DNA from 3 places in the Nocardioides ultimimeridianus genome. Region 1 is predicted to be linked to each of the others. Evidence: predicted binding sites of a transcription regulator. Region 1 holds the regulator's gene; each other region holds the start of a gene.
What was found. The regulator LexA, encoded in region 1, represses DNA repair genes until DNA is damaged. The targets are predictions, from matches to a motif close to TCGAACANNTGTTCGA.

Region 1 (7,126 bases):
TGGTGCTCGACCTCCTGGCCGAGCCGCGCCAGCGCGTCCTCGTCGACGGGCCGCCCCTTGCACGCCTTGCGGACGCCGGCGACGGCCTTGTCGCGGTTGAACGGCTCGTTGGTGCCACTGCGCTTGAGGACGGTCAGCTGCATCTGCTCCACGGTGGTGAACCGCTTCTCGCAGCTCTGGCAGACTCGGCGCCGGCGGATGCTGGAGCCGTCGTCGGCGACGCGGGAGTCGAGGACCTTGGTGTCGCAGTGCTTGCAGTACGGGCAGTGCATGGGGTCCCCCTCCCGGAGCTGAGCCTGTGGATGAACCGGTGGAGAACCGGTGTTCCGCTGTGGAGATCCGGCAGTGACCTGTGCAACTCCAGCGGCCCGTTGTGGACTAGATGTGGAGAACTACACCGGTGTAACTACTAGATGTAGTGGTAACCGTACGCCCGTGGCACCAGGGAGGCAAGACCCGGGCACCAGCGATTCGGCAGGTGTCGTCGTACCGGGGTGTTTGCGCAGGTCAGGGCCGTCTTCGGAGTTCTGGGACGGCGCGCCTACGGCGTGTCTGGCCCCATCAGTCACAATGGCGCCTGTGGCCGGAGGGAAGCGGGCGGGCGCGCGGGAGGCGCGACGGTTCCGCCCTGCCCTGCTGGGCCTCGCCGTGGCCATCACCGCGTGCGTCGTGGCCTGGGGCTACCTCGTGTACGCCGCCATCGACATCGGCGCCGACGCTCGCCGGGACGGCTCGTTCGCGGCCTGGGCGCTGCTCGGGCTGGCCTCACTCGGCGCGGTCGCCTGCCTGTTCCTCGGGCTGATGCTGGCGGTGCGGGTCTCGCGGGCGCTCGGCATCACCCACGGCCCCGATCCGCGTCCGGTGCGCGACCCGGATGCACCCAAGGGCGGGAAGCGGGCGGCGCGCTAGCAACGGGCGCACCGGGTCGGCCGGCCCTCCCAGCCACGCCGGGCCAGCACCGCGCCGAGCCGCATCGCGGTCGCACAGCCGTCGCGGAACACCTGACCGTAGGTGATGCGCACCGTGATGTCGCCGGTCTCGGCGAGGGTGGCGAGGTCGCGGTGGGCGTCGGCGTCGCGCATCCGCGTGGTGCCGTGGAACGCGAACCCGTCCGGCTCCACGATCACCCCGAACGCGGCGTACCTCAGGTCGTAGCGCACCGCCCGTCCGTCCGCCGTGCCGCGGACCTGCCGCGCGACCGGCGGCAGCCCGTGCGGCCGAGCCACCTCAGTGAGGAACCCGCGCTCGAGCACCGAGTGGGACCCGTCGGCGACGTCATCGATCAGCCCGGCCAGGATCCGCCGGTGCCCGACCCGCTCGCGCCCCTCCAGCGCCGACCGCACGCGCCAGATGGTCACCCGGTCGCGACTGTTCGCGATCAAGGCGTACGCCGTCGCCACATCGCGTTGGGCCAACAGCTCTTGTGCCACGTCGATCACCGCGTGCTCGGGCAGCAGCGCGGGAGGGTCACCGGCCCACACCACTCGCTGGTCGAAGGATCGGGTCCGGCGTACGACGACACCCGGCGGGCCTGATGGCCTGCGCGCCCAGTCGACGGCGACCTCGATCCCACCGGCTGCGGGTAGGCCGAGCGCGGACCGGCCCGACAGCGCAGCCGGCCAGACCGCGAGCACGGCCGCCCACTCGCGCTGCCGCTGGGTCAACGGACCCGTGTGGTCGACGTACACGCCCGGGTGGACGGTGGCGAGCCGGCGCCGGCGGAGCACGCTTGATGTCGTGCGGTAGGGCGCCGGCCTCGAGCAGCTGGCCGCGGCCGACCAGACCGCGCTGGCGGCGCAGTGTCGTGGCAACTACGGGGAGATCGAAGTCCATCGGATAGCCCCGGATCTCCCCACAAGCCCTCAGCCGTAGGGATTGACCAGCACCGGCCGGGCCGTGACGACCTCGAGCCGCTGCGGCGTGCCGATGACGGTGAGGGTGCCGGGGATCGCCTGCCACGCGCCCTGCCCGATGCGGAACCGCCCCGAGTAGACGGTGTCGAGGCGCGGGTGGACCACGCCCTTGCGGAGGTACTCGTGGGTCACCAGCAGGTGCGGGTACGCCGCCCCCGCGCTCGTCCCGCTCGCCCGGCCGCCGTCGCCCCACCTCCACCGGTAGCTCGGCGTGGCCTCGATGGTGATCCGCCTCCCCAGCAGGGTGACGGTCTTCGTGGTCGGGCCGGTATTGGTCGTGTAGAAGTTCGTCCGGAAGTTGACCAGGGTCCGGCCGTTGACGGGCTGGATCATCAGCGGGCTGCCGGGCCAGGACAGGCGCCGCATCGCCTGCGCCACCTGGCCCGGGCTCGGTCCGAGGCCGGCCATCGAGTCGCTCGACGTCTGGCACACGGTGCGGGACGTGCCGTCCGACAGGTGCTCCGTCATCTGGAACCCGTCGCCCACGTTCATGCCGGGACACGCCACCGGCTGGCAGGCCCCCGCGGAACCAGGCGCGCACACCTCGCTCACCCCGACGACATCGACCGAAGTCCCAACAGGGGCGCTGCCGCCGTGCGAGCGGTCCTGACACTCGACCGCTGCAGCGATGAGGGTCGCGCCCCCTGCACACGATCCACCGCCGCGAGCCTGGGCCGGAGTGTCGACGAAGAAGAAGCTCACGTAGACGACCAACAGCACGGCGACACCGCGACGCAGCATCACTTCACGACCCGAATGAGCGTGGCGACCCGCAACCCGTCGCCCTGCTTGACCAAGGTGATCTCCAACATCGTCGGACCACCCGGGAACGACCCTTTGACGGTGCCGGACTGATCGACGATCCGACTCGGGCGACTCACCGTTCGGACGTGCCACCTGCCCGAGGCCGCGCGACCGATCGACACGATTCTCGACTGCCCGCCGACGACCTTCCGGCCCGCCGCGTACACCGCTTTCACCACTTCAGCGGCGACAGAGCAGCTCTTGCACCTTCGCAAGTTCATCCGCTGCCATGCCGCCGGGTTGCCGGTGCGCTCCATGGCATCCATCGCGTGCACCCACCGCCGCAGGAACTCCTGCGGGGTCTCGACCGCGGCAGCGGTCGTGGTGGGCGGGGAGACGGTGGGGCTGGGCGAGAACCGGGGCTGCGGGTCTCCCCCGCACCCGACCAGCAGCAACAGCAGGACGGCGATGCCGACGTACTTCATGGAACCCTCCCGAGGCGGATTGCCCAGAACGTACGCCGAAGGCACCCCGCCCGGCCACCCTCGGCCCGCCGCCCTGTGGAGGAACAGCGCGAGGGGCCCGATCCGCGCAGGATCGGGCCCCTCGTCTTCCCCTACGTCCGCCGGGGTCGAGGCGACGGACGAGCTGGTCGTGCCTCAGTTGGGCACGCGGATCTGCTGACCGACGTAGACCATGCCGTCGTCGATCGGGTTGAGGTCCTCGAGGCGCTGCACCATGTCACCGGTCTGCGTGCCGTGGGCCGCGGCGGCGTCGCCGGCGATGTCCCACAGCGTGTCGCCGGGCTGGACGGTGACCAGGTGGACGTCGGGCGTCCCGGAGTGGCTGCCGGCGGCCGAGGCGGAGGCGACCATCAGGGCGACCGCGAGCACCGCCAGCAGCGAGAGCGCGAGGACCACGAGCCGGCCGCGGCGGGTGAGCCGCACCTGCGGGCGGGAGACGTACGCGGGGCTGAAGCTGATGGTGCTCATGGTGACCTCCGGGGAAGGGGTTGCTGGTCGGTGTGCCCTCACTCTGACCGAGGCCGCCGACACAACTTCTGGGCCCGGCTTCGATCAGACGTTCGATCGAACACATGGACGAGCATAGAACACGCATTCGACACAATCGCGGCATTTCGTCGCACGCGTGTTCGACGGCGTGTCGCGACACGCCGGATCGAACACCTGTTTGAGATCCGGGGTGATCGGGGTTACGTTCGACCCATGACCAAGAAGGCTGTTCGCCCCGTGAGTGAGCTCCCCGACGGTCCGCCCGACGGCACGGGCCTCACCCCACGCCAGCAGCGGATCCTGACCACGATCAAGAAGGCCATCGACAAGCGCGGCTACCCGCCGAGCATGCGCGAGATCGGCGAGGCGGTGGGCCTGACCAGCACCTCCAGCGTCGCCCACCAGCTGCGCCAGCTCGAGGCCAAGGGGTTCGTACGCCGCGACCCCCACCTGCCCCGCGCCATCGAGGTGTTCCTCCCCGAGACCCTGATGAAGCGACGCCCGCTCAGCGGCATGACCCAGGCCGAGTCGGAGTACGACGAGACCGCCATCAACGACTCCGCGCCCGCCCCGAGCAACGTTCCGCTGGTCGGCCGGATCGCCGCCGGCGGACCGATCCTCGCCGAGGAGCGGGTCGAGGACGTCTTCCCGCTGCCGAAGCAGCTGGTCGGCGACGGCCAGCTGTTCCTGCTGGAGGTCAGCGGCGAGTCGATGATCGACGCCGCGATCTGCAACGGCGACTACGTCGTCATCCGCCAGCAGGCCACCGCCGAGAACGGCGAGATCGTCGCCGCGATGATCGACGGCGAGGCCACCGTGAAGACCTTCCAGCGCAAGAACGGCCAGGTGTGGCTGCTGCCGCACAACCCGGCCTTCGAGCCGATCGACGGCACCCACGCCACGATCCTGGGCAAGGTCACCGCCGTGCTCCGCAAGGTCTGACGCCGACGCCGCGCTTCTTTGCCTCTCCCGGGTCCGCCCGGGGATGCCGATCCCCTAGATTCAGCAGGTGATCCGCATCTCCGGACGGGCCCGCGTCCTTTCCCTGGTCATCACCGCGTCGCTCGCGGGCCTCGGCGTCACCGGTGCGAGCCAGCCGGCCCACGCCTCCCCGGCCACCGCCGCGATCCACCAGCCTCCGACGACGACCCGGGCGCAGGCCGCCGCCGAGCTGTCCCGGGCCGAGTCCCTCTTCGGAGGGAGCCGGGCCGCGTCCCGCCTCGCGCAGAGGCACGAGGACGCCACCCTGCTGTTGCGCGACCTGCGGGCCGCCTATCCCGCGCTGTCCCCCGATCAGCGCACCCAGGCCGACCGGATCCTTGCGCGGCCGGGGCCCTCCGACAGCGACCCCGACTTCCCGGTGGTCTACACCGGCACCGAGCACGAGGAGTGCAGCACCAGGCTTCCCCTCTGCGTGCACTACGACCTGTCGACCGAGGACAGCACCAACGGCGTCGACCCCACGGACGGTGGCGACACGAACAAGGATCCCGACTACGTCGACGAGGTGCTCGCGACGATGGAGCACGTCTGGGACACCTACGCCGCCGCCGGCTACCGGATGCCGCTCGTCGACTCCGCCAGCGCCGACAACGGCAGCCTGGGCGGCATGAACGCCGACCAGACCGACATCTACCTGGGCGAGCTCTCCCGCTACCACCTCTACGGCTTCTGCACGAGCGACGACCCCGCGCTGAACACCGGGTACGCCGGATCGGCGTACTGCGTCCTCGACAACGACTACGCCCCGGCCCAGTACCCCGGTCACACCCAGCTGGAGAACCTCGAGGTGACCGCCGCCCACGAGTTCTTCCACGCGGTGCAGTTCAGCTACGACTTCTTCGAGGACCCCTGGATCATGGAGGCGACCGCCACCTGGGCCGAGGACGAGCTGTACACCTCGATCAACGACAACATGCAGTACCTGTCCTATGGCGCCGACCCGATCCGCAACCCCTCCCTGCCCCTGGACACCAACGGCGACGTCAACCTGCACTGGTACGGCACCTGGATCTTCTTCCGGTTCCTGACCGAGCGCCTGGTGACCGAGAAGTCCGGTGCGCTGCCGCTGCTGATCCGCCAGATCTGGCAACGCCTGGACGCCAGCCCGGGTGCGCCGGACATGTACTCCATCAAGGGGGTCAGGAGCGCGCTCGCCGCGCACCACATCGACCTCACCCGCGCCCTGAGCAGGTTCGACCTCGCGGCCCGTCACCCCACGAGGTACTTCAGTGAGGCGGCGGCCAACCAGTACCCCAGCGCGCCGGTCGCGACCAGCTCCTCGGTCGGGCCCGGCCACCTCAGCTGGTCGACCTCCTTCCGGCTCCTGCACCTGAGCTACCGGGTGCTCCGGCTCACCCCGAAGGCCGGCACCGGCAGTGCCTGGCACCTGCGCCTCCACCTGGACCTTCCGGCGAAGACGCGTGGTGCGGCGGCGACGCTGTGGATCAACGCGGCCTCCGGCGGCACCTCCTCGCGGCTGATCGCGCTCTCCTCGACGGGCGATGCGACCATCCGCATCCCGTTCGGCTCCGCGACCGTGCGGAACGTCGAGGTCGAGGTGGTCAATGCGTCTCCGCGCTTCAGCACCTGCTGGAACGGCTACAGCAGCGCGACCTACTACAGCTGCTACGCCCAGCACGGCACCGACGACAACCTCCCGAACGCGGTGCGGGCCACGGCGTACCGGAGCTGAGCCCGCGACTTTTCGGGGCGCGCCCCACGCTCACGTAGGGTCGTCGGGTACGTGCTCTGTCCGGTCAGTCGAAAGTCGAAGGTTCCATGCTCCGCAGCAGCAGGCCTGTTCTCGGGCTTCTCCTCGCCATCACGCTCGCCGGGTCACTGGCTCTGGTCTCGCCGGGGGCCCAGGCGGCGCCGGCCGCGAGCCACGCCTCCGACCCGAGCCCGCGCGCCCTGCTGCACCGCGCGCAGCACGCGCTGGACCGGGTGCAGCAGATCTTCTCCGCCACCGGTACGACGGTCCGCGGCGACGCGACCATCGCGCTGCGCAACCTGGCCGAGACCAAGAGCGCGCTGCCGCCGAGCCAGCAGCGCGAGGCCGAGCGGTACTTCGCCCGGCCGACCGCCAGCAGCTCCAACTGCCCCGGCGACTACGCCTGCTACAAGTCCACGGCGAAGCGCTACGAGCTGTGCAACTCCCGGATCTGCGTGCACTACGTGCGCCAGGGCACCGGCCCGAAGCGCGACAACACCAACGGGGTCGACCCCGAGGACAACGGCCGGTCCGGACGCTGGAGCGGCCGGGCGCACAACGGCGTGCCCGACATGGTCGAGTTCACCCTCCACCAGCTGACCCGCATCGACTCCGTCTACCGCAAGGCCGGCTACCGCTCGACCCGCGGCGACGGCCGCATCGGGGGCGACTCGCGTCGTGACATCTACCTCGGCAACATCGGGTCCAAGGGCCTCTACGGCTACTGCACCTCCGACGACCCG
Region 2 (7,126 bases), on a different contig from region 1:
GGGGGCGTGGTCGGGGTCGTGGCGTACGGCGCCTACCTGCCGGCGTACCGACTCGGGAGCGACAGCGGGGTGCGCGGCCGCCGGGTCGTCGCGTCCTTCGACGAGGACGCGACCACGATGGCGGTCGAGGCGGCCCGGGGACTGCCCGCCGCGGGCTCGCTGTGGTGGGCGAGCAGCTCGCCGCCGTACCTCGACAAGACGAACGCGGCTGCCGTGCACGCCGCCCTGCGGCTGCCGTCCTCCGTGCCGGCCGCCGACCTGATCGGCTCCGCCCGGTCGACCTTCGCCGGGATCCGGGCGGCGATCGGTGGTGGCGGGCTCGTGGTCGCCGCCGACGTGCGCGTCGGCAGGCCCGGCTCGCTCGACGAGCGGGCCGGCGGCGACGGCGCCGCAGCGGTGCTCTTCGGGGAGGGCGAGGTGCTCGCCGAGGTGCTCGGCGTCGCCGGCGACACCCTCGAGCTGCTCGACCGCTGGCGCTCGCCGCAGAGCACCACCGGCGAGCAGTGGGAGGAGCGCTTCGGCTTCGAGCAGTACGCCGAGCTGGTGCGCGCCGTCGCTGCGCGACTGCTCGACGACGCCGGTCTCGCGGACGCCGACCACGTCGTCGTCACCAGCGGCAACCCCGGTGTCACCAAGCGCGCCGGTGCCCTGGTGAAGGGCACGATCTCATCGAGCGGATCGCCGATCGGGTTCTCCGGCGCCGCGGACCCGCTGCTCGCGCTGGCATCCGTCCTCGACGTGGCCGGGCCGGGCGAGACGATCCTGGTGCTGTCGGCCGTCGACGGCTGCGACGGGCTGCTGCTGCGGACGACCGAGCTGCTGGCCTCGCGCCGCTCCGCGCGGCCGATCGCCGCGCAGCTCGCGGGTGGACGCGAGGTGCCGTACCCGACGTACCTCTCCTGGCGGGGACTGCTCGAGCGCGAGCTGCCGCGCCGGCCCGAGCCCGACCGGCCGGCCGGGCCGCCGTCGTACCGTGCCGGCGGGTGGAAGTTCGGCTTCGCCGGCTCGCGCTGCACGGCATGCGGCTTCCTGCACCTCCCGCCGCTGCGGGTGTGCCGCTCCTGCTCGGCGGTGGACGCGATGGAGAGCGTGTCCGCGGCGGACCTGACCGGCGTCGTGGCGACGTACACCGTCGACCGGCTGGCGTTCTCGCCCTCACCCCCCGTCGTCGACGTGGTCGTCGACTTCGACGGAGGCGGCCGTACGACGCTCGAGGTCGCCGACGCCGATCCCTCGGTGGTGACCGTGGGAGCACCCGTGGGGCTGACGTTCCGACGGCTGTTCACCGCGGGGAGCGTCCACAACTACTTCTGGAAGGCGCGGGTGCTCTGATGGGCAGCAACGGCATCGCCGACAAGGTCGCCATCGTCGGTATGGGCTGCACCCGCTTCGGCGAGCGCTGGGAGTCCTCGACCGACGACCTCCTGCTCGAGGCGGTCGGGGAGTGCCTCTCGTCGGCGGGGGTGGCGCGCGACGACATCGATGCGTTCTGGCTCGGCACGCTGTCCTCGGGGCAGAGCGGGCTGACGCTGTCGCGCCCGCTCGGCATCGACCACAAGCCGGTCACCCGCGTCGAGAACTACTGCGCCACGGGCTCGGAGTCGTTCCGGAACGCCTGCTACGCCGTCGCGTCCGGCGCCTACGACCGGGTGATGGCGGTGGGTGTCGAGAAGCTCAAGGACTCCGGGTTCTCCGGGCTGCTGCGGGGCGACCCGCCCTCCGACGGGACGGCGTCCGAGCTGTCGCTCACCGCACCGGCGGCGTTCTCGCTGCTCGACCCGGCCTACACCGCGCGCTACGGCGTGGATCCCGAAGCGATGCGCGAGGCGATGACCCACGTCGCCTGGAAGAACCACGTCAACGGGGCCCGCAACCCCAAGGCGCAGTTCCAGCGCGAGGTGTCGCGCGAGACCATCGACGGCGCCGCTCGGGTGGCCGGCCGGCTGGGCATCTTCGACTGCTCCGGCGTCTCCGACGGCGCGGCCGCCGCGATGGTCGTGCGCGCCGAGGACGCCTACGACTACACCGACCGGCCGATCTTCGTGAAGGCGCTGGCGCTCGCGGCCGGTCCGATGCGCGGTGGGCTGGACCCGGCGTACGACTTCACGACGTTCCCCGAGGTCGTGGCGTCGGCTCGCGACGCCTACGCCCAGGCGGGTGTGGTCGATCCGCGCACGGAGATCTCCCTCGCCGAGGTCCACGACTGCTTCACGCCCACCGAGATCGTGCTGATGGAGGATCTCGGCTTCACCGACCGCGGCCAGTCCTGGAAGGACATGCTCGCCGGCGACTTCGACGCCGACGGTCGGCTCCCGGTGAACGTCGACGGCGGACTCAAGTCCTTCGGCCATCCGGTCGGCGCCTCCGGCCTCCGGATGCTGTACGAGGCGTGGCTGCAGCTGCGCGGCGACGCGGGAGCGCGGCAGCTCGCCTCGCCCCGCCTGGCGTTGACGCACAACCTGGGCGGGCGGCCCGGGGGGTGCGTGTCGTTCGTGTCGGTGGTCGGGAACGAGCGGGGCTGATCTCGGGGCCGGTGGCGGGGTCGGTCTCTGGCGGCCGCACCTTAGCTCGTCGTCACCCGCCGTCAAGGACGCCTTCGGCGCCGCTGCGCGGTGCCTTCGGCCTCCTTGACTGCGGGTCCCGGACGACGAGCTGGACGGCGCGGAGTCGGCACGGGCTTCGCCCGCGCCGCCGCTTCGCGGCCGCCATCGGGTGGATCGCTCGTCGGGGAGTTCTCCCGGCACCTGGTGCCGGGCGGACTCCCGCCTATGTCCTTCGGTGGAACCGGTAGTCGCCGGTGGCGAGCTTGGTCATGTCGTACCGGGTGTCGTGGGCTCGGTGATGGTGGTGGGAGCAGAGCAGTACGCCGTCGGCGAGGTCGGTCCTCCCGCCCTCCGACCAGGGCTTCAAGTGGTGGGCTTCGCACCAGGCTGCCGGTATCGAGCACCCTTCCGCACGGCAGCGCTTGTCCCGCAGCCGCATGGCTTTGCGTTGGGGTGGTTGGAACAGGCGGCGTGCTCTGCCGAGGTCGAGGGGTTCGGACTTGCCGCCGAGGACGACGGGGATGATCTTCGCCTTGCACGCCAACCGGCGAGCCTCACCGGCGCTGATCGGTATCTCGCCGAGCATGGCGGACCCGAGGTCCTCGGCCAGCTGGTCGAGCGAGATGGTGACCATGATGGTGGTGGCGTCGCCGCCGTGGTCGGGGAGTCGTTTGGGGTCGAGTAGTTCGAGGAGGCGGCAGAACGCCTCACCCCTGTTCCGGGATCGGGTCTGGGTGACCCTCGGGGAGTCTTCGGCTTCGAGGTAGGTGAGGACTCGCTCTGAGACGGCGTCGGGGAGGTCGCAGATCCAGCGGGTGATCCCGTTGCCACGTTTCAGGATCCTGATGGCGACCTCGTCCCTCGCGGCCTGCTCCTCGCGCTCCAACGCCTTGCCGAGCTCGGCCTCGGCGATGTCGGGGGCCACGACTTCGAGGATCTTGGTGCCGAGCACCTGAAGGTCCTTCGGGTCATAGATCGCGGCGAGCTCGATCAGGTGCGCCTCGGCCTGGGCCCGCACCGTCTCGTCGACGGCGTCGGAGAGCTTGTCGACCGCGCGGATGATGACGTGGGCCTGGGCTTCGTTCACTGAGCCTTCGCGCATCGCGGCGGCGGTGAGCGGGTGGGCCTCAAGCGCCTCGGCCAGCCGGAGCTGGGCGCGGCCGGCGGAGGCGGTGATGCGGGTGGTGTGGGCGAGCCAGCAGCCGGCGTCACGCGAGCCGTGCTCCTCGGCCACATCCGCCGCAACGGCGAGGACTCGGAGTTCGAGCTCGGCGAGCTGCGCCTTGACCCGCGCCAACTCGGTCAACAAGTCGGCCTTGTCGCGGGTGCGGAGGTAGTCAGCCGGCATGTCCGCGACCGCCAAGAGTTCGTTCCGCAGAGCGTGGGCGCAGGCGAGGAGCGGGTGCAACGACACCGTTCCTGCGACCATGAGGAGCTCCCCGAGACGGACTGATCAACTACCTTTCATAGTACACCTGTTCGAACGCCGGTGGAAGACGTTCGACGAGAGTTTTCCCAGGTCAGAGTGTGTTTTGAGGGCGGCCGCGGAGCGGCGGCGCGGGCGCAGCCCGTGCCGTTGTCGCGCCGTCCAGCACGGCTAAGGTGCGGCCGCCCACGGCCAACCCCGCAGGACAGTCGCAGGCCCACGTATGTCCACCGCCACTTGCGCCACCCTGCCCCGTTGCTTAATCTATATTCAAATAAGTGGGGTTACGGTCCGTCGGATCGTGCGGAAGGAGCGTGGCTGTGCGCCTCGGCATGATCGTCGATCACAGCGGTGGGTTCCCGGAGACCGTGGAGCTGCTGCAGGACTACGAGCGCAACGGGCTCGACCTCGTGGCGGTGGCGGAGGCGTACTCCTTCGACGCGGTGAGCCAGCTCGGCTACATCGCGGCCAGGACCGAGAAGCTGCAGCTGATGTCCGGGATCTTCCAGATCTACTCGCGGACCCCCTCGCTCACCGCCATGACCGCGGCCGGGCTCGACTACGTCTCGGGCGGTCGCTTCAACCTCGGGATGGGCGCCTCGGGCCCGCAGGTGATCGAGGGCTTCCATGGGGTGAGGTACGACGCCCCGCTGGGCCGCACCCGCGAGGTGGTCGAGATCTGCCGCCAGGTGTGGCGCCGCGAGCCCGTCCAGTTCCGGGGCAAGCACTACACGGTGCCCCTGACCAAGGAGGACGGAGGCTCCGGTCTCGGCAAGCCGCTGAAGCTGATCAACCACCCGGTCCGCCCGGACATCCCGATCTCGATCGCGGCGCTCGGGCCGAAGAACGTCGAGCTCACCGCCGAGATCGCCGACGGCTGGCAGCCCCTGTTCTTCCACCCCGGCAAGGCGGACCTGGCCTGGGGCGAGTCGCTGCGCGCCGGCCTCGCCCGCCGCGATCCGGCACGCGGCGAGCTCGACATCCAGCTGCAGGTCGGCTTCTTCGCGGGCGAGCCGACCGAGGAGGCCGTCCGGACGGTGCGCAACCAGCTCGCGCACTACATCGGCGGCATGGGCGCACGCGGAAAGAACTTCTACAACCAGCTCGCCTGCCGCTACGGCTACGAGGACGAGGCCACCGTGATCCAGGACCTCTACCTGTCGGGGCAGAAGGCCGAGGCGGCCGCGGTGGTCCTGGACGAGCTCGTCGAGGCCGTGAGCCTGATGGGCGACGAGGACGCGCTGCGCCGACAGGTGGCCGAGTTCGAGGCGGCCGGCGTACGCACGCTGATCCTCAACCCGCTGGCGACGACGGCCGAGGAGCGTGTGGCGCACCTCGGCCGACTCAGCGCCCTCCTCGGAGACCGCCGATGAGCGCGCGGATGTCGGTCGTCGCCGACGGACCCGTCGCGACCCTCCTCCTCACCGGACCCACCGGGACCAATGCCATGGACGAGCAGTTCTTCTACGATCTCGCGACAACCGTGGAGGGCCTCGACGCGGACGAGGGTGTCCGCGCGATCGTGGTGCGCGGCACCGGCGGCCACTTCTCCTACGGACTCGACCTCCCGTCCCTCGCGCCCACGCTGGTGGGGCTCCGGGACGCGGGTGTGCGCGAGAGGTTGGCCTTCCGTGACTTCATCCTGCGCGGCCAGCGCGGCATGCGGGCGGTGGCCACCTGCACCAAGCCGACGATCGCGGCGATCGACGGCTGGTGCATCGGAGGTGGTCTCGGGCTCGCCTCGGCGTGCGACTTCCGGATCGCGACGAGTCGGGCACGGTTCAGCCTGCGCGAGGGCCGCGTCGGCGTGGTCGCCGACATGGGCAGCCTGCAGTGGCTGGCCGGCATCGTCGGGGACGGCCACCTACGCCAGCTCGCGCTCACCGGCGCGGACGTCGATGCCGCACGGGCGTTGCGGATGGGCCTGGTCAACGACGTGTACGACGACGCCGACACGCTCACCGCGGCTGCCCGCGACCTCGCCCTCGAGATGACCGCGAGCTCACCGATCGTGCTGCGCGGGATTAAGGACGTCCTCGAGGACGAGCGGCGCTCGCGCATCGACCGGGGGCTGCGCGCGGTCGCCGAGTGGAACGCGGCGTACCTCCCGGGCCAGGACGTCACGGAGGCCATGCAGGCGTTCGCAGAGGGCCGGAGACCGGTCTACGTGGGGGCCTGAGCGATGACCGAGCCACGCGCGCTCGTCGAGCGCCTGTACGCCGCCCTCGCGGCCGGCGACGTCGACGCCATCACGGCGACACTCACCGACGACTTCCTCGGCGACCTCACGCCGTCGCTCCCGTTCGGCATCGGGGGCGAGCACCGCGGGCCGTCCGCGATGATCCACGAGGGCTGGTTCCGCTTCGGCGAGCACTGGCGGGTGCGGACGTTCCCCGACGCCTTCGAGCAGCTCGAGGACGGGCGGCTCCAGGTCACCGGCACCTACCGCGGCAAGGGCCGCCGCAGTGGGACGCCGTTCGAGGCCCCGTTCGTCCACACCTGGACCTTCCGTGACGACCGGATCGCCGCGCTCACCCAGCTCACCGACTCCGCCGCCTTCGTCGCGGCGCTCGGCGACGACGCCCCGCTCACCGTCATCGACCTCGGCGTCGCCGACGGCCTGGCGGTCCTGCGCCTCAACCGGCCCGACGCGCGCAACGCGATCGACCAGACGCTCGCCGACGAGCTGCTGGTCGCCGCCCGCCGTGTCGCCACCGACCCGGAGGTCCGCGCGCTCCTCATCTGCGGCGCGGGCCCGGACCTCACCGTCGGCGGCGACATCGGCTTCTTCACCGAGAACGCCGGCGACGACCTCGGCGGGCTGCTGCGAGCGATGACCGCCCCGTTCCACCTGGCCTTCCAGGTCCTCGCGACGCTCGACGTCCCGATTGTCACCGCCGCGCGCGGCGCCGTCGCCGGCGGCGGCCTCGGCCTGGCGTACGCCGCCGACATCCTGATCGCCGCCGACGACACCCGCTTCGTGACGGCGTTCGCGCAGATCGGCCTCAGCGGCGACGGGGGCGGCACCTGGCACCTGCCCCGCCGGATCGGCCCCGCACGGGCCGCGGCGGCGTACCTCCTCAACCAGCCGATCACCGCCGCCCAGGCCCTCGACTGGGGCCTGGTCGCCGAGGTCCTTCCGGCCGACGAGCTCGAG
Region 3 (7,126 bases), on a different contig from region 1:
ACTACGAGACATCGGTCGCGGTGGCGGAGACCCATCTGCTGCCGGCCGTGCGGAGCGCGCTCGCGGCCGACCCCGCGACCGTCGTACTGGCCGACGGGCTGTCCTGCGCGCTCCAGCTCGACGACCTGGCCGGGGTGCGGTCGATGCACCTCGCCGAGCTGCTCGCCCCTAAACTCGCAGGGTGAACCCGCGCCACCGCCGACTCGTCATCCCGGTCGCACTGGTGGCGCTGCTGCTGATCGTCGTGATCGCGGCACTGCAGCACCGATGACCCGCCCGGGCGACCCCGTCGCCGAGCTCCGCACCGCCGTCCTCGACGAGGAGCGGCTGGTGCGCGCGGTCGTGTCCGGCCGCCGCCGCGGCCTGCCCGCGCCCGAGCACCGCCGGGTCGAGCTGCGCTGGGTGGACCTCAAGGCCGGCCGCCACCTCCAGGTCGTCCGGTACGACGCGACGCAGGCCCACACCGCGAACTTCGCGGCCGGTCAGCAGGCGGCCGAGGCCGTCGACGCGCTGCTCGCCGAGCCGTTCGGCAACTGGCACGTCGAGACGACCGACGCGACCCTGCAGCTGCGCCACACCAAGAAGGGCGAGCCGCTGCTGGCCCGCTCCGGCGCCGCGGCGGGCGCGGTGGCCGATCGCGGCCACGACCGCGACAAGGAGCGACTGCTCGCCGACGACGACCCGGTGTTCGCGGCGCTCGGCCTGGCCGGGCGCGACGGGCGGATCAAGCCGTCGCGGCAGGCGAAGTACCGCCAGGTCGAGGAGTTCCTGCGGCTGCTGGACTCCGCCCTGCGCGAGGCCATGTCGGCCGGGGTGGTGCGGCGGCCCACCGCCGAGCGGCCGCTGCGGATCGCCGACCTCGGCTGCGGCAACGGCTACCTGACCTTCGCCGCGCAGCGCTACCTCACCGACGTCCGCAGGCTGCCGGTGCGGCTGATCGGCGTCGATGTGAAGCAGCAGTCGCGCGACCACAACACCCGGCTGGCGGCCGAGCTCGGGATGGACGCGGAGTTCGTGGTCGGCACCATCGGGTCCGCCGAGGTCGAGGCCCCGGACGTGGTCCTCGCGCTGCACGCCTGCGACACCGCGACCGACGAGGCCCTCGCCCGCGCGGTCGGGTGGGACGCCCCGCTCGTCCTCGCCGCACCCTGCTGCCACCACGACATCGCGGCCCAGCTGCGCCGCGCGACCCCGCCGCCGGCGTACTCCTCGCTGGTGCGCGACGGCATCCTGCGCGAGCGGTTCGCGGACACGCTCACCGACGCGCTGCGCGCGCTGCTGCTGCGCTCGCGCGGCTACCGGGTGGAGGTCGTGCAGTTCGTCGAGTCCCAGCACACCCCGCGCAACACCATGCTGCGCGCGGTCCGGGGCAAGGCCGACCCCACCGCACTGCAGGAGTACGCCGACCTCACGGCCGCCTGGGGGATCCACCCGAAGCTCGGCGAGCTGCTCGGGGTCGACGGCTGATGCGCTGGCGCGAGCGCCTCGCGGCGGGGCTGGTCGTGGCGCCGTTCCTGGCGGGCGCGTTCGTCGGCGCCTCGGCCGCAGGACCGGCGGGTGGCACGACGGTCTGCTCGTTCACCGACCCGGCGATCACCGAGGCCAGCGGGCTGGTGCGCACCGGCGGCCTGTTCGTGACGATGAACGACTCCGGCGACAGCGCCCGGGTCTTCGCGGTCGACCCGCGGACCTGTGCCACGGTCGGCGTGACCCGCTGGAGCGCGGACGCCATCGACGACGAGTCGCTCGCGCCCGCCGGCCCCGGGTACGTCTGGGTCGGCGACACCGGCGACAACCTCGAGACGCGCTCGTCGATCACGGTCGCCAAGGTGCCGGTCGGTCGTGGCGAGCGGACGGTGCCCGGCGAGATCCACGAGCTGGTCTACCCCGACGGCTCGCACGACGCGGAGACGCTGCTGCGCAACCCGGTGACCGGCCGCCTGTATGTGGTGTCGAAGGAGTTCGTCGGCCGGATCTACGCCGCCCCGCGCCACCTGCACGCGGGCCCGAACCGGCTCGTGGCGGGCCGGACGGTGCTCGGCATCGCGACCGACGGCGCGTTCTTCCCCGACGGCCAGCACCTGATCCTGCGCAACTACGGCCAGGCGGTCATTTACACCTGGCCGGCGCTCACCGAGGTCGCCCGGATCGACCTGCCCAGCCAGCGCCAGGGCGAGGGGATCGCGGTCGCCGGCGACGGGCGGATCTACCTGTCCTCGGAGGGGGTGCACGCACCGGTGCTGGAACTGCACCTGTCGGCCGCGGTGCGCAAGGCGCTGGCGGGTACCGCGCCCCGCTGCTGCCTCGGCTCCGTGACCCCGACCGGCGACCCGACGCCGTGGTGGCCGTGGGTCGCGGGCGGGGTCGTGGTGGCCGCGGTGGCCGGCGGGATCGCCGTACGCGTCCGGAAGTGAGCGGCTCAGCAGCCTGAGGCCCGCCCCGACCGCCACACCAGTGTGAGTGCCGTCCCGGTGTGCGTGGGCACCCGGTGGCCGGTCGTGCTGCCGGCACGATCGCGCGCTTCGTCGTACCTCCCGTAGTTGCGCCACGTTCGGGGTACTGCAGGTCCGTGCCGGGTCGCCTTCGTCGTACGTCGCCACAGCAGCCGGGCTGGACCCGGCGCCGCTGCGGGCGTGGGTTCGTCTACCTCGACGAGGAGGGGGTCCCGCTGGAGTCCGCCGACGTCCAGCGGTGCCGGGAGCTGGTGATCCCGCCGGCCTGGCGCGACGTCTGGATCTGCCCGCACCCGAACGGGCACCTGCAGGCGGTCGGCGTCGACGACGCCGGCCGGCGCCAGTACCTCTACCACCCGCGCTGGGTCGAGCAGCGGTCCGCGGAGAAGCACGCGCGGGTGATGCGGTTCGGCCGGCGGCTGCCGGCGCTGCGGGCGCGGGTGGGGGAGGACCTGGCGTCCGGGCGGCTCGACGAGCCCGCCGTGTGCGCGGTGGCGGTGCGGATGCTCGACCTGGGCTGCTTCCGGATCGGGAGCGACGTGTACGCCGCCGAGAACGGCTCGTTCGGTCTCACCACCCTTGAGCGCCGGCACGTGCGGCGCCGCGGCGGGGTGCTCGCGTTCGACTTCGTCGGGAAGTCGGGGGTCGAGCACCACGTCGAGATCGACGACCCGTGCGTCGTGGAGGTGGTGGAGCGGATGCGCCGCCGCCGCGCCGAGGACCTCGCCCTGCTGGCCTGGCGCGACGGCCGGTCGTGGCGCCCGTTGACACCGGCCGACGTCAACGACTACCTGCGCTCGGTGGCCGGGATGGAGGCCAGCGCCAAGGACTTCCGGACCTGGCACGGGACGGTCCTCGCCGCCGCGGCGCTCGCGGAGGCGCCGGAGCCCACGTCCCGGCGGGCGGTCCAGCGCGCGGTCGCCTCCGCCATGCGGGAGGTGGCCGACTACCTCGGCAACACCCCCGCGCTCGCCCGCTCGGCGTACGTCGACCCGCGGGTGGTCGACCTCTACGAGGAGGGCCGCACCATCCGGGCCGCCGTCCGCCGCTCCTACCCCGGACCCGACGAGCGGCAGGTGGGGCTGGAACGCGCCACGTTGCGGCTCCTCGCGCGATGATCGGGGCATGGCGTGGGAGTTCGAGGCGGAGCTGTGGCGGTGGAAGGCCCAAGAGAGCTGGATCTTCCTCAGCCTGCCGTTCGACGTGGCTGACGAGATCGAGGCCGTGGCCGGGCCGGGCAAGGGCTTCGGCAGCGTGCGCGTCGAGGTCGCCATCGGTACGTCGACCTGGCGCACCTCGGTCTTCCCCAGCGCCGAGGAGAAGACCTACGTGCTGCCGGTGAAGAAGGCGGTGCGGGCCGCGAACGGGCTCGAGGTGGGGGACGCCTGCCGGGTAGCCCTGTCGTTGGTGTGACGCGGGGTTGGTGCGGGCCGGGTGTGTGGCGGCCGCACCTTAGCCACCCGGCACCCCGCGTCAAGGATGCTCGCTGCGCTCGCCCCGCCGCGCGGCCGCTTCGCGGTCCTTGACCCGGGGTCCCGACCGGGCGGCAGGACGGCGCGACAACGGCACGGGCTTCGCCCGCGCCGCCGCTTCGCGGCCGCCAGGGCGATTCGTCTTGTGCCGCGGGGCCGAGATCGCCTGCGTGGGCGATCTTCGACGTGTTTCAGGCCGTCCTGCCCGCGAACTTCGCTCGTGTGGGCGATCTTGTACTGCGAACCAGTGCCCGCACTCGTCGAGGGGGTCGCGCAGGGCGCTACGGACGATGGGTCACCTGACCCGTCGTCACGAGCGGCATCCGACCATGCGCCCCGGGGCGTCTAGGTCCGGCGGTGGAACCGGTAGTCGCCGGTGGCGAGCTTGGTCATCGCGTAGCGGGTGTCGTGGGCCCGGTGGTGATGGTGGGAGCAGAGGAGTGCGCCGTCGGCGAGGTCGGTCCTCCCGCCCTCGGACCAGGGCTTCAAGTGGTGGGCTTCGCACCAGGCTGCCGGGATCGAGCACCCTTCGGCGCGGCAGCGCTTGTCGCGTAGTCGCATGGCTTTGCGTTGGGGTGGTTCGAACAGGCGTCGTGCTCTGCCGAGGTCGAGGGGTTCGGACTTCCCGCCGAGGACGACGGGGATGATCTTCGCGGTACAGGCGAGCCGCCGTGCGTCGCTGGCGGAGATGACGGTGTCGCCCAGCATCGCGGCCCCCAGCTCCTTGGCGAGGGTCTCGAAGGGGACCGTCACCATGACGGTGGTGGCGTCTCCGCCGTGGTCGGGGAGCCTGTTGGGGTCGAGTAGTTCGAGGAGTCGGCAGAACGCCTCGCCCCTGTTGCGGGCTCGGGTCTGGGTGACGCGGGGTGAGTCTTCGGCTTCGAGGTAGGTGAGGGCTCGTTCGGAGACGGAGTCGGGGAGGTCGCAGATCCAGCGGGTGATCCCGTTGCCACGCTTCCGGATCCGGATGGCGACCTCGTCCCGTGCGGCCTGCTCCTCACGTTCCAACGCCTTGCCGAGCTCGGCCTCGGCGACCTCGGGTGCCACGACTTCGAGGATCTTGGTGCCGAGCACCTGGAGGTCTTTCGGGTCATAGATCGCGGCCAGCTCGATCAGGTGCTGCTCGGCTTGCAGGCGGACTGGCTCGTCGACGGCGTCGGAGAGCTTGTCGATAGCGCGGATGATGACCCTCGCCTGGGCCTCGTTCACTGAGCCTTCGCGCATCGCGGCGGCGGTGAGCGGGTGCTGCTCGAGCGATTCGGCCAGCCGCAGTTGGGCGCGGCCGGCGGAGGAGGTGATGCGGGTGGTGTGGGCGAGCCAGCAGCCGGCGTCACGGGACCCGTGCTCCTCGGCCACATCCGCGGCAGCGGCGAGGACGCGGAGCTTCAGCTCGGCGAGCTGGCTCTCCACGCGGGCGAGGTCGGTGAGGAGGTCTGCCTTGTCGCGGGTGCGGAGGTAGTCGGCCGGCATGTTCGAGACTGCCGCGAGGTCGTTCTGAAGAGACCGCGCGCACGCGAGGATCGGGTGCAACGACACCGTTCCTGCGACCATGAGAAGTTCCCCGAGACGGACTGATCAATTGCCTTCCATGGTACACCTGTTCGAACGCTTTCGGTACCCTGAAACCGAACAAAATCCCAGGTCAGAGCACGTTTGGTGGGCGGCCGCGGAGCGGCGGCGCGGGCGAAGCCCGTGCCGTTGTCGCGCCGTCCAGCTCGTCGTCCGGGACCCGCAGTCAAGGACCGCGCAGCGGCCGCGCAGCGGCGCCGAAGGCGTCCTTGACGGCGGGGGACGGCGAGCTAAGGTGCGGCCGCCCACGCCAGCCCCGAAGAACAAGCTCAGCCGGCCGCCGTACCTGCTGCAAAAACGGCGCCTCCCGCCGTCAACAGGGAACGGCGGGAGAGCGGCATGCCCGAAGGCTAAGTCAGATCAGAGCTGTCCGACGACGTAGTCGATCGACTTCGTCAGCTGCTCGACGTCGGACGGGTCGACCGCCGGGTACATCGCGATCCGCAGCTGGTTGCGGCCGAGCTTGCGGTAGGGCTCGGTGTCGACGATGCCGTTGGCCCGCAGGACCTTCGCGACCTGCGCCGCGTCGATCGAGTCGTCGAAGTCGATGGTGCCGATGACCAGGGAGCGGTGGCTCGGGTCGGCGACGTACGGCGTGGTGTACGACGTCCGCTCGGCCCAGCCGTAGAGCGCGTTCGAGGACTCCGTGGTCCGCTTGACCATGCCCGCGAGGTTGCCGTTGGCGTTCATCCAGTCGAGCTGCTCGGCCATCAGGAACAGCGTGGCGACCGACGGGGTGTTGTAGGTCTGGTTGAGCCGGCTGTTGTCGATCGCGGTCTTCAGGTCGAAGAACGGCGGGACGTAGCGGTCCGAGGCGGCAATGCGCTCGGCGCGCTCGATCGCGGCCGGGCTGAACAGGCCGAACCAGATGCCGCCGTCGGAGGCGAAGCACTTCTGCGGCGCGAAGTAGTAGACGTCGGCCTCGGTCAGGTCGACCGGCAGGCCGCCGGCGCCCGACGTGGCGTCGATGAGGACCAGCGAGCCCTCGTCGGCGCCCGCGGGGCGGACGACCGGCGCCATCACGGCGGTCGAGGTCTCGTTGTGCGCCCAGCCGTAGACGTCGACGCCGGCCTCGGCCACCGCGTCGGGCCGCGAGCCCGGGTCGGAGGAGATGACCGAGGGCGCGTCCAGCCACGGGGCGGCCTTGACCGAGGACGCGAACTTCGAGGAGAACTCGCCGAAGGTGAGGTGCTGCGACTTCTTCTCGATCAGGCCGAAGGCCGCGATGTCCCAGAACGCGGTCGCGCCGCCGTTGCCGATGACGACCTCGTAGCCCTCGGGCAGGTCGAACAGTGCGGCGAGCCCCTCACGGACCCGGCCGACCGTGTTCTTGACCGGCGCCTGGCGGTGCGAGGTCCCCATCAGCTGGTCGCCGGTGGCGGCGAGCGCGTCGAGGTGGCTGGTCTGGATCTTGGACGGACCCGCACCGAACCGGCCGTCGACGGGCTTGAGCTCTGCAGGGATCTGGATCTCGGTCACGGGCCCAAGTCTGACAGCCCGAAAAAGGTTCCGGCGACCAGGTCTGAACGCCGGACGCGCGGGGCATATCCTCGCCGACACCCCCTTCTCTCCAGGAGAGCCCCATGAGCACCAACCCCGGCCTCAGCAACCAGGCAGGCGTCCGGACGACCT

Region 2: a site for LexA is predicted at 4,011-4,026, ahead of ACYU8V_RS12090 (HNH endonuclease signature motif containing protein). Genes of this name have one in related genera too.
Region 3: a site for LexA is predicted at 5,515-5,530, ahead of ACYU8V_RS13885 (HNH endonuclease signature motif containing protein). Genes of this name have one in related genera too.

The regions. Positions count from the first base shown of each region.
Region 1 is NZ_BAAHAB010000003.1:25,974-33,099, reverse strand. Features, by position in the region: gene nrdR (transcriptional regulator NrdR) at 1-272, opposite strand, end outside; gene ACYU8V_RS01280 (hypothetical protein) at 580-909, shown strand; gene ACYU8V_RS01275 (hypothetical protein) at 906-1,727, opposite strand; gene ACYU8V_RS01270 (hypothetical protein) at 1,863-2,381, opposite strand; gene ACYU8V_RS01265 (hypothetical protein) at 2,654-3,142, opposite strand; gene ACYU8V_RS01260 (LysM peptidoglycan-binding domain-containing protein) at 3,317-3,649, opposite strand; gene lexA (transcriptional repressor LexA) at 3,884-4,612, shown strand; gene ACYU8V_RS01250 (MXAN_6640 family putative metalloprotease) at 4,680-6,365, shown strand; gene ACYU8V_RS01245 (MXAN_6640 family putative metalloprotease) at 6,452-7,126, shown strand, end outside.
Region 2 is NZ_BAAHAB010000011.1:130,001-137,126, forward strand. Features, by position in the region: gene ACYU8V_RS12080 (OB-fold domain-containing protein) at 1-1,332, shown strand, start outside; gene ACYU8V_RS12085 (acetyl-CoA acetyltransferase) at 1,332-2,522, shown strand; gene ACYU8V_RS12090 (HNH endonuclease signature motif containing protein) at 2,767-3,891, opposite strand; gene ACYU8V_RS12095 (LLM class F420-dependent oxidoreductase) at 4,290-5,342, shown strand; gene ACYU8V_RS12100 (crotonase/enoyl-CoA hydratase family protein) at 5,339-6,148, shown strand; gene ACYU8V_RS12105 (enoyl-CoA hydratase-related protein) at 6,152-7,126, shown strand, end outside.
Region 3 is NZ_BAAHAB010000013.1:119,561-126,686, forward strand. Features, by position in the region: gene ACYU8V_RS13860 (FAD-binding and (Fe-S)-binding domain-containing protein) at 1-185, shown strand, start outside; gene ACYU8V_RS13865 (class I SAM-dependent methyltransferase) at 268-1,467, shown strand; gene ACYU8V_RS13870 (hypothetical protein) at 1,467-2,414, shown strand; gene ACYU8V_RS13875 (DNA topoisomerase IB) at 2,570-3,571, shown strand; gene ACYU8V_RS13880 (DUF1905 domain-containing protein) at 3,579-3,866, shown strand; gene ACYU8V_RS13885 (HNH endonuclease signature motif containing protein) at 4,271-5,476, opposite strand; gene serC (phosphoserine transaminase) at 5,855-6,973, opposite strand; gene ACYU8V_RS13895 (zinc ribbon domain-containing protein) at 7,078-7,126, shown strand, end outside.